One region of the Bacillus sp. DU-106 genome, then DNA from elsewhere that is predicted to be linked to it. Evidence: a T-box and tRNA genes for the amino acid it is inferred to sense, from the RefSeq annotation. Region 1 holds a T-box; the other regions hold tRNA genes.
What was found. The T-box of region 1 lies ahead of argS (arginine--tRNA ligase). A T-box ahead of a tRNA ligase gene usually reads a tRNA of that ligase, here a tRNA-Arg.

Region 1 (2,223 bases):
TCTGTTTTAAGTTTGGATTTTTCTCTTCAATATTTTGTTTTGCAAGTTCGATTGCTTCTTCGAGTACTTCTTCAAGTAAAATAACTCTTCCTTTACGTGTCGACATTTTCTTACCATCTTTTAAAATGAAGCCAAACGGTACGTGTTCCATACCATCAACCCAAGTATAGCCAAGTTTTTTTAATACGGTGAAAAATTGATTGAAATGTAAGCTTTGTTCTGGACCAACAACATATAGCGCTTTATCAAACCCATAAGTGTTTTGACGATATAAAGCTGCCGTTAAGTCACGCGTTGCATAAATCGTCGCACCATCTGATTTTCTAATTAAGCAAGGCGGCATTCCTTCTTCTTCTAAATTAACGACTAATGCACCTTCTGATTCTTCAAGCAACTCATGTTCTTCTAAAATCCCAATAAAATCTTCCATTAAATTATTATAAAATGCTTCTCCCTGAAAATTAGTAAATTCTACGCCGAGAAGTTCATAAATGCGAGAAAATTCTTTAAGGGACTCATGACGAAACCAATTCCAAAGTTCTACCGCTTCTTCATCACCTTCTTCTAGTTTCTTAAACCAAGCACGTCCTTCTTCTTCTAGTTCTTCGTCGTCTTTTACCTCTTCATGGAATTGGACATATAACTTAAATAGCTCACGTATTGGATCTTCTTTAACTACTGCTTCATTTCCCCATTTTTTATAAGCCGTAATTAACTTTCCAAACTGTGTTCCCCAATCTCCTATATAATTAATCCCTACAACTTCATAGCCACATTTTTCAGCGATATGTTTCAGCGAATTTCCTATCATTGTAGAACGTAAATGCCCCATCGAAAAAGGTTTCGCGATATTAGGAGAGGAATAATCAATTACTACTGTTTTTTCACAGCCAAAGTGGTTTTGACCGAACTCTTCTTTCTCCGCTAAAACTGTTTTTAATACTGCATCACTTACAGTTTCACGATTGAAAAATACATTTACATAAGGACCAACGGCTTCTACTTTCGTAAAAAACGGATCATTGAATTTCTCAGCAACTTCCTTTGCGATAAGAGCTGGTGCTTTTTTATATTGCTTCGCTAATGAAAAGCATGGGAACGCTGCATCTCCAAATTCATCTTGTTTCGGTGTTTCAATTAAATCTAAAATTTGTTTTTGCGTTAATTCATTCGTGAAAATATTAGATAAACTTTCCGCAAACTGCATTTTATAATCCATGATACAACCTCCTTATTTTTTAAAACACAAAAAACTCGTCTCTAAAAAAGAGACGAGTTTTAACCCGTGGTACCACCCTTGTTGTTCGTTACGAACCACTTTCCCGTTTATAACGAGGACAGGGGGCCTCGGCTTTCTCTACTATTCGTTCAAGAAGCATCTCCGAAGTGCGCTTCATCTTTTTCTTCCGTACTAGGCTCACACCATCCCTAGCTCGCTTTCCTTCTAAAAAAGACTACTCTCTTCATCACAGACAGTATATTTAATTAATTATTGCTTATTATACATCTTTTCAAACAATTAGCAAGGGTCAATTACACCAAAGTGAAACTTAGCACTTTTTCTTTTGTATACATAAAAATTGTGTTTTTCAAATCTAGAACTACGAAAATGATCTTTTAAAACGACACGTTTTCTCGCCACTCGTTTTGCCTCCGCAATTGTTTCGTCAGTAATATCATGATACAAAGCGAAGTGTTTTAACCCTTTAATTCCATCGGATTCTATGACAGTTTCTTCAAACATCGGATCAAGGTAAACGACATCGTAACTATTGTCTTCACATTGCGCTAAAAATGAAAAATGCTCCGTTTGCTTTACTTGGATTCTTTGCATTGCTTCATCAATTTCAGAAACAGATGAAGACCATGTTTTCAAACCATTTTCCATAATATAAGCCATATACTCATTGCCTTCAAGTCCTGTTACTTTTCCGCTTTCCCCAACAACATAACTAGCTACAATACTATCTGATGCCATCCCGAGCGTACAATCTAACACTGTCATTCCGCTCTCTAATTTAGCAGCTTGTACAAACGGATCGTGTTCTCCACGCATTAACCTTTTCACACGAAACATCGCTGAGTTCGGATGAAAGAAAAACGATTCTTCCGTACCTTTTGGATAAATAGCTAATCGGTTCTTCCCAACGACAAGCACATCTTGTTCATACTGCTCATGTAGCTTATGTACCGGTATGTCATTACGTTTAACGAAAGAAGCAT
Region 2 (2,223 bases), 2.6 Mb from region 1:
CTGTTCGCCCATTAAAGCGGTACGCGAGCTGGGTTCAGAACGTCGTGAGACAGTTCGGTCCCTATCCGTCGTGGGCGTAGGAAATTTGAGAGGAGCTGTCCTTAGTACGAGAGGACCGGGATGGACGCACCGCTGGTGTACCAGTTGTTCTGCCAAGGGCATAGCTGGGTAGCTATGTGCGGAAGGGATAAGTGCTGAAAGCATCTAAGCATGAAGCCCCCCTCAAGATGAGATTTCCCATAGCGTAAGCTAGTAAGATCCCTGAAAGATGATCAGGTTGATAGGTTCGAGGTGGAAGCATGGTGACATGTGGAGCTGACGAATACTAATAGATCGAGGACTTAACCATATAATATGAAGCAATGTTATCTAGTTTTGAAAGAATATAAAAAACTTGTTGACTTTCAAAAGTAAATGAGTTACAATAATTCTTGTCTTAAATGAATATAGTCTGGTAATGATGGCAGAGAGGTCACACCCGTTCCCATACCGAACACGGAAGTTAAGCTCTCTAGCGCCGATGGTAGTTGGGACCTTGTCCCTGTGAGAGTAGGACGTTGCCAGGCAAATGGAGGATTAGCTCAGCTGGGAGAGCACCTGCCTTACAAGCAGGGGGTCGGCGGTTCGATCCCGTCATCCTCCACCATTTAGCCGACTTAGCTCAATTGGTAGAGCAACTGACTTGTAATCAGTAGGTTGGGGGTTCAAGTCCTCTAGTCGGCACCAGAAATCATGGCGGTTGTGGCGAAGTGGTTAACGCACCGGATTGTGGCTCCGGCATTCGTGGGTTCGATTCCCATCAGTCGCCCCATTTTTCTTAAATAAATTAATATGCGGGTGTGGCGGAATTGGCAGACGCACCAGACTTAGGATCTGGCGCCTTTGGCGTGGGGGTTCGACTCCCTTCACCCGCACTTTTAATTAAATAACTCATACATGTCTTGCGGAAGTAGTTCAGTGGTAGAATACAACCTTGCCAAGGTTGGGGTCGCGGGTTCGAATCCCGTCTTCCGCTCCAATTTTCAATATGACATGCCGGGGTGGCGGAACAGGCAGACGCACAGGACTTAAAATCCTGCGGTGGGTGACCACCGTGCGGGTTCGACCCCCGCCCTCGGCACCATATGCGCCCGTAGCTCAATTGGATAGAGCGTTTGACTACGGATCAAGAGGTTAGGGGTTCGACTCCTCTCGGGCGCGCTTTTATTAACGGGAAGTGGCTCAGCTTGGTAGAGCACCTGGTTTGGGACCAGGGGGTCGCAGGTTCAAATCCTGTCTTCCCGATATTCCTAAAAAACATGGGGCCTTAGCTCAGCTGGGAGAGCGCCTGCCTTGCACGCAGGAGGTCAGCGGTTCGATCCCGCTAGGCTCCACTTATATTAATATCATTTATGGCGGTGTAGCTCAGCTGGCTAGAGCGTACGGTTCATACCCGTGAGGTCGGGGGTTCGATCCCCTCCGCCGCTACCATAAAGGACCTTTAGCTCAGCTGGTTAGAGCAGACGGCTCATAACCGTCCGGTCGTAGGTTCGAGTCCTACAAGGTCCACCATTAGACGTATATATCTCGGAGGTATACCCAAGTTCGGCTGAAGGGATCGGTCTTGAAAACCGACAGGCGGCGAGAGTCGCGCGGGGGTTCGAATCCCTCTACCTCCTCCATTTTTTCTAAAGTAAATATTTTATCATCGCGGGGTGGAGCAGCACGGTAGCTCGTCGGGCTCATAACCCGAAGGTCGCAGGTTCAAATCCTGTCCCCGCAACCAAATGGTCCCGTGGTGTAGTGGTTAACATGCCTGCCTGTCACGCAGGAGATCGCCGGTTCGACCCCGGTCGGGACCGCCATTTTTACATAAAGGCTCGGTAGCTCAGTCGGTAGAGCAGAGGACTGAAAATCCTCGTGTCGGCGGTTCGATTCCGTCCCGAGCCACCATTTTGAAAACGCAAGCCGACTTAGCTCAATTGGTAGAGCAACTGACTTGTAATCAGTAGGTTGGGGGTTCAAGTCCTCTAGTCGGCACCACTTTCAAAATGAGCCATTAGCTCAGTTGGTAGAGCATCTGACTTTTAATCAGAGGGTCGAAGGTTCGAGTCCTTCATGGCTCACCATTTACAATTTAATGCGGGTGTAGTTTAGTGGTAAAACAAGAGCCTTCCAAGCTCTGGTCGAGAGTTCGATTCTCTTCACCCGCTTTTCAATTATGGGCCTATAGCTCAGCTGGTT
Region 3 (2,223 bases), 1.3 Mb from region 1:
GGCAGTAGGAATCGAACCCACACTGGAGGTTTTGGAGACCTCAGTTCTACCTTTAAACTATGCCCCTAAATGATGCCGGCTAGAGGACTTGAACCCCCAACCTACTGATTACAAGTCAGTTGCTCTACCAATTGAGCTAAGCCGGCATAAAAAAAATGGTGGCTCGGGACGGAATCGAACCGCCGACACGAGGATTTTCAGTCCTCTGCTCTACCGACTGAGCTACCGAGCCAACATAAATGGCGGTCCCGACCGGGGTCGAACCGGCGATCTCCTGCGTGACAGGCAGGCATGTTAACCACTACACCACGGGACCATTTGGTTGCGGGGACAGGATTTGAACCTGCGACCTTCGGGTTATGAGCCCGACGAGCTACCGTGCTGCTCCACCCCGCGACAATATAAAGTTTTAAAAATGGAGGAGGTAGAGGGATTCGAACCCCCGCGCGACTCTCGCCGCCTGTCGGTTTTCAAGACCGATCCCTTCAGCCGAACTTGGGTATACCTCCATGAAGGAAAAAATAAATATTTTATTATTATATGTCTAAGCCATTAAAGAAAAAATGGAGGAGGTAGAGGGATTCGAACCCCCGCGCGATTCTCACCGCCTGTCGGTTTTCAAGACCGATCCCTTCAGCCGAACTTGGGTATACCTCCGAGACATATATTAAATAAAGTGGAGCCTAGCGGGATCGAACCGCTGACCTCCTGCGTGCAAGGCAGGCGCTCTCCCAGCTGAGCTAAGGCCCCATGTTTTTTGGGAATATCGGGAAGACAGGATTTGAACCTGCGACCCCCTGGTCCCAAACCAGGTGCTCTACCAAGCTGAGCCACTTCCCGTTAATAAAAGCGCGCCCGAGAGGAGTCGAACCCCTAACCTCTTGATCCGTAGTCAAACGCTCTATCCAATTGAGCTACGGGCGCATATGGTGCCGAGGGCGGGGGTCGAACCCGCACGGTGGTCACCCACCGCAGGATTTTAAGTCCTGTGCGTCTGCCTGTTCCGCCACCCCGGCATGTCATATTGAAAATTGGAGCGGAAGACGGGATTCGAACCCGCGACCCCAACCTTGGCAAGGTTGTATTCTACCACTGAACTACTTCCGCAAGACATGTATGAGTTATTTTATTAAAAGTGCGGGTGAAGGGAGTCGAACCCCCACGCCAAAGGCGCTAGATCCTAAGTCTAGTGCGTCTGCCAATTCCGCCACACCCGCATATTTCATTAAAATGGTGAGCCATGAAGGACTCGAACCTTCGACCCTCTGATTAAAAGTCAGATGCTCTACCAACTGAGCTAATGGCTCTTAATGGCTGGGCTAGCTGGATTCGAACCAGCGCATGACGGAGTCAAAGTCCGTTGCCTTACCGCTTGGCTATAGCCCATTAATTAAGAATGGTGGAGGGGGGCAGATTCGAACTGCCGAACCCGAAGGAGCGGATTTACAGTCCGCCGCGTTTAGCCACTTCGCTACCCCTCCGACATATATGGTGGAGGATGACGGGATCGAACCGCCGACCCCCTGCTTGTAAGGCAGGTGCTCTCCCAGCTGAGCTAATCCTCCATTTTGCCTGGCAACGTCCTACTCTCACAGGGACAAGGTCCCAACTACCATCGGCGCTAGAGAGCTTAACTTCCGTGTTCGGTATGGGAACGGGTGTGACCTCTCTGCCATCATTACCAGACTGTATTCATTTAAGACAAGAATCATTTTAACTCATTTGACCTCGAAAGTCAACAAGTTTTTTATATTCTTTCAAAACTAGATAACATTTGCTACATATTATATGGTTAAGTCCTCGATCTATTAGTATTCGTCAGCTCCACATGTCACCATGCTTCCACCTCGAACCTATCAACCTGATCATCTTTCAGGGATCTTACTAGCTTACGCTATGGGAAATCTCATCTTGAGGGGGGCTTCATGCTTAGATGCTTTCAGCACTTATCCCTTCCGCACATAGCTACCCAGCTATGCCCTTGGCAGAACAACTGGTACACCAGCGGTGCGTCCATCCCGGTCCTCTCGTACTAAGGACAGCTCCTCTCAAATTTCCTACGCCCACGACGGATAGGGACCGAACTGTCTCACGACGTTCTGAACCCAGCTCGCGTACCGCTTTAATGGGCGAACAGCCCAACCCTTGGGACCGACTACAGCCCCAGGATGCGATGAGCCGACATCGAGGTGCCAAACCTCCCCGTCGATGTGGACTCTTGGG

Region 2: it encodes a tRNA-Arg, which carries the amino acid that the T-box ahead of argS (arginine--tRNA ligase) is inferred to sense. The anticodon was not compared.
Region 3: it encodes a tRNA-Arg, which carries the amino acid that the T-box ahead of argS (arginine--tRNA ligase) is inferred to sense. The anticodon was not compared.

The regions. Positions count from the first base shown of each region.
Region 1 is NZ_CP026607.1:2,032,518-2,034,740, reverse strand. It holds gene argS (arginine--tRNA ligase) at 1-1,219, opposite strand, end outside; T-box leader at 1,265-1,479, opposite strand; gene C3Y97_RS10505 (class I SAM-dependent methyltransferase) at 1,520-2,223, opposite strand, start outside.
Region 2 is NZ_CP026607.1:4,831,810-4,834,032, reverse strand. It holds rRNA gene C3Y97_RS24770 (23S ribosomal RNA) at 1-349, shown strand, start outside; rRNA gene rrf (5S ribosomal RNA) at 451-566, shown strand; tRNA gene C3Y97_RS24760 (tRNA-Val) at 571-646, shown strand; tRNA gene C3Y97_RS24755 (tRNA-Thr) at 651-726, shown strand; tRNA gene C3Y97_RS24750 (tRNA-His) at 736-811, shown strand; tRNA gene C3Y97_RS24745 (tRNA-Leu) at 834-914, shown strand; tRNA gene C3Y97_RS24740 (tRNA-Gly) at 944-1,018, shown strand; tRNA gene C3Y97_RS24735 (tRNA-Leu) at 1,035-1,123, shown strand; tRNA gene C3Y97_RS24730 (tRNA-Arg) at 1,127-1,200, shown strand; tRNA gene C3Y97_RS24725 (tRNA-Pro) at 1,211-1,284, shown strand; tRNA gene C3Y97_RS24720 (tRNA-Ala) at 1,301-1,373, shown strand; tRNA gene C3Y97_RS24715 (tRNA-Met) at 1,394-1,470, shown strand; tRNA gene C3Y97_RS24710 (tRNA-Ile) at 1,475-1,551, shown strand; tRNA gene C3Y97_RS24705 (tRNA-Ser) at 1,569-1,661, shown strand; tRNA gene C3Y97_RS24700 (tRNA-Met) at 1,689-1,765, shown strand; tRNA gene C3Y97_RS24695 (tRNA-Asp) at 1,769-1,844, shown strand; tRNA gene C3Y97_RS24690 (tRNA-Phe) at 1,857-1,932, shown strand; tRNA gene C3Y97_RS24685 (tRNA-Thr) at 1,947-2,022, shown strand; tRNA gene C3Y97_RS24680 (tRNA-Lys) at 2,033-2,108, shown strand; tRNA gene C3Y97_RS24675 (tRNA-Gly) at 2,122-2,192, shown strand; tRNA gene C3Y97_RS24670 (tRNA-Ile) at 2,203-2,223, shown strand, end outside.
Region 3 is NZ_CP026607.1:733,119-735,341, reverse strand. It holds tRNA gene C3Y97_RS03805 (tRNA-Trp) at 1-67, opposite strand, end outside; tRNA gene C3Y97_RS03800 (tRNA-Thr) at 74-146, opposite strand; tRNA gene C3Y97_RS03795 (tRNA-Phe) at 157-232, opposite strand; tRNA gene C3Y97_RS03790 (tRNA-Asp) at 241-316, opposite strand; tRNA gene C3Y97_RS03785 (tRNA-Met) at 320-396, opposite strand; tRNA gene C3Y97_RS03780 (tRNA-Ser) at 417-509, opposite strand; tRNA gene C3Y97_RS03775 (tRNA-Ser) at 565-657, opposite strand; tRNA gene C3Y97_RS03770 (tRNA-Ala) at 678-750, opposite strand; tRNA gene C3Y97_RS03765 (tRNA-Pro) at 767-840, opposite strand; tRNA gene C3Y97_RS03760 (tRNA-Arg) at 851-924, opposite strand; tRNA gene C3Y97_RS03755 (tRNA-Leu) at 928-1,016, opposite strand; tRNA gene C3Y97_RS03750 (tRNA-Gly) at 1,033-1,107, opposite strand; tRNA gene C3Y97_RS03745 (tRNA-Leu) at 1,137-1,217, opposite strand; tRNA gene C3Y97_RS03740 (tRNA-Lys) at 1,232-1,307, opposite strand; tRNA gene C3Y97_RS03735 (tRNA-Gln) at 1,312-1,386, opposite strand; tRNA gene C3Y97_RS03730 (tRNA-Tyr) at 1,398-1,481, opposite strand; tRNA gene C3Y97_RS03725 (tRNA-Val) at 1,490-1,565, opposite strand; rRNA gene rrf (5S ribosomal RNA) at 1,571-1,686, opposite strand; rRNA gene C3Y97_RS03715 (23S ribosomal RNA) at 1,789-2,223, opposite strand, start outside.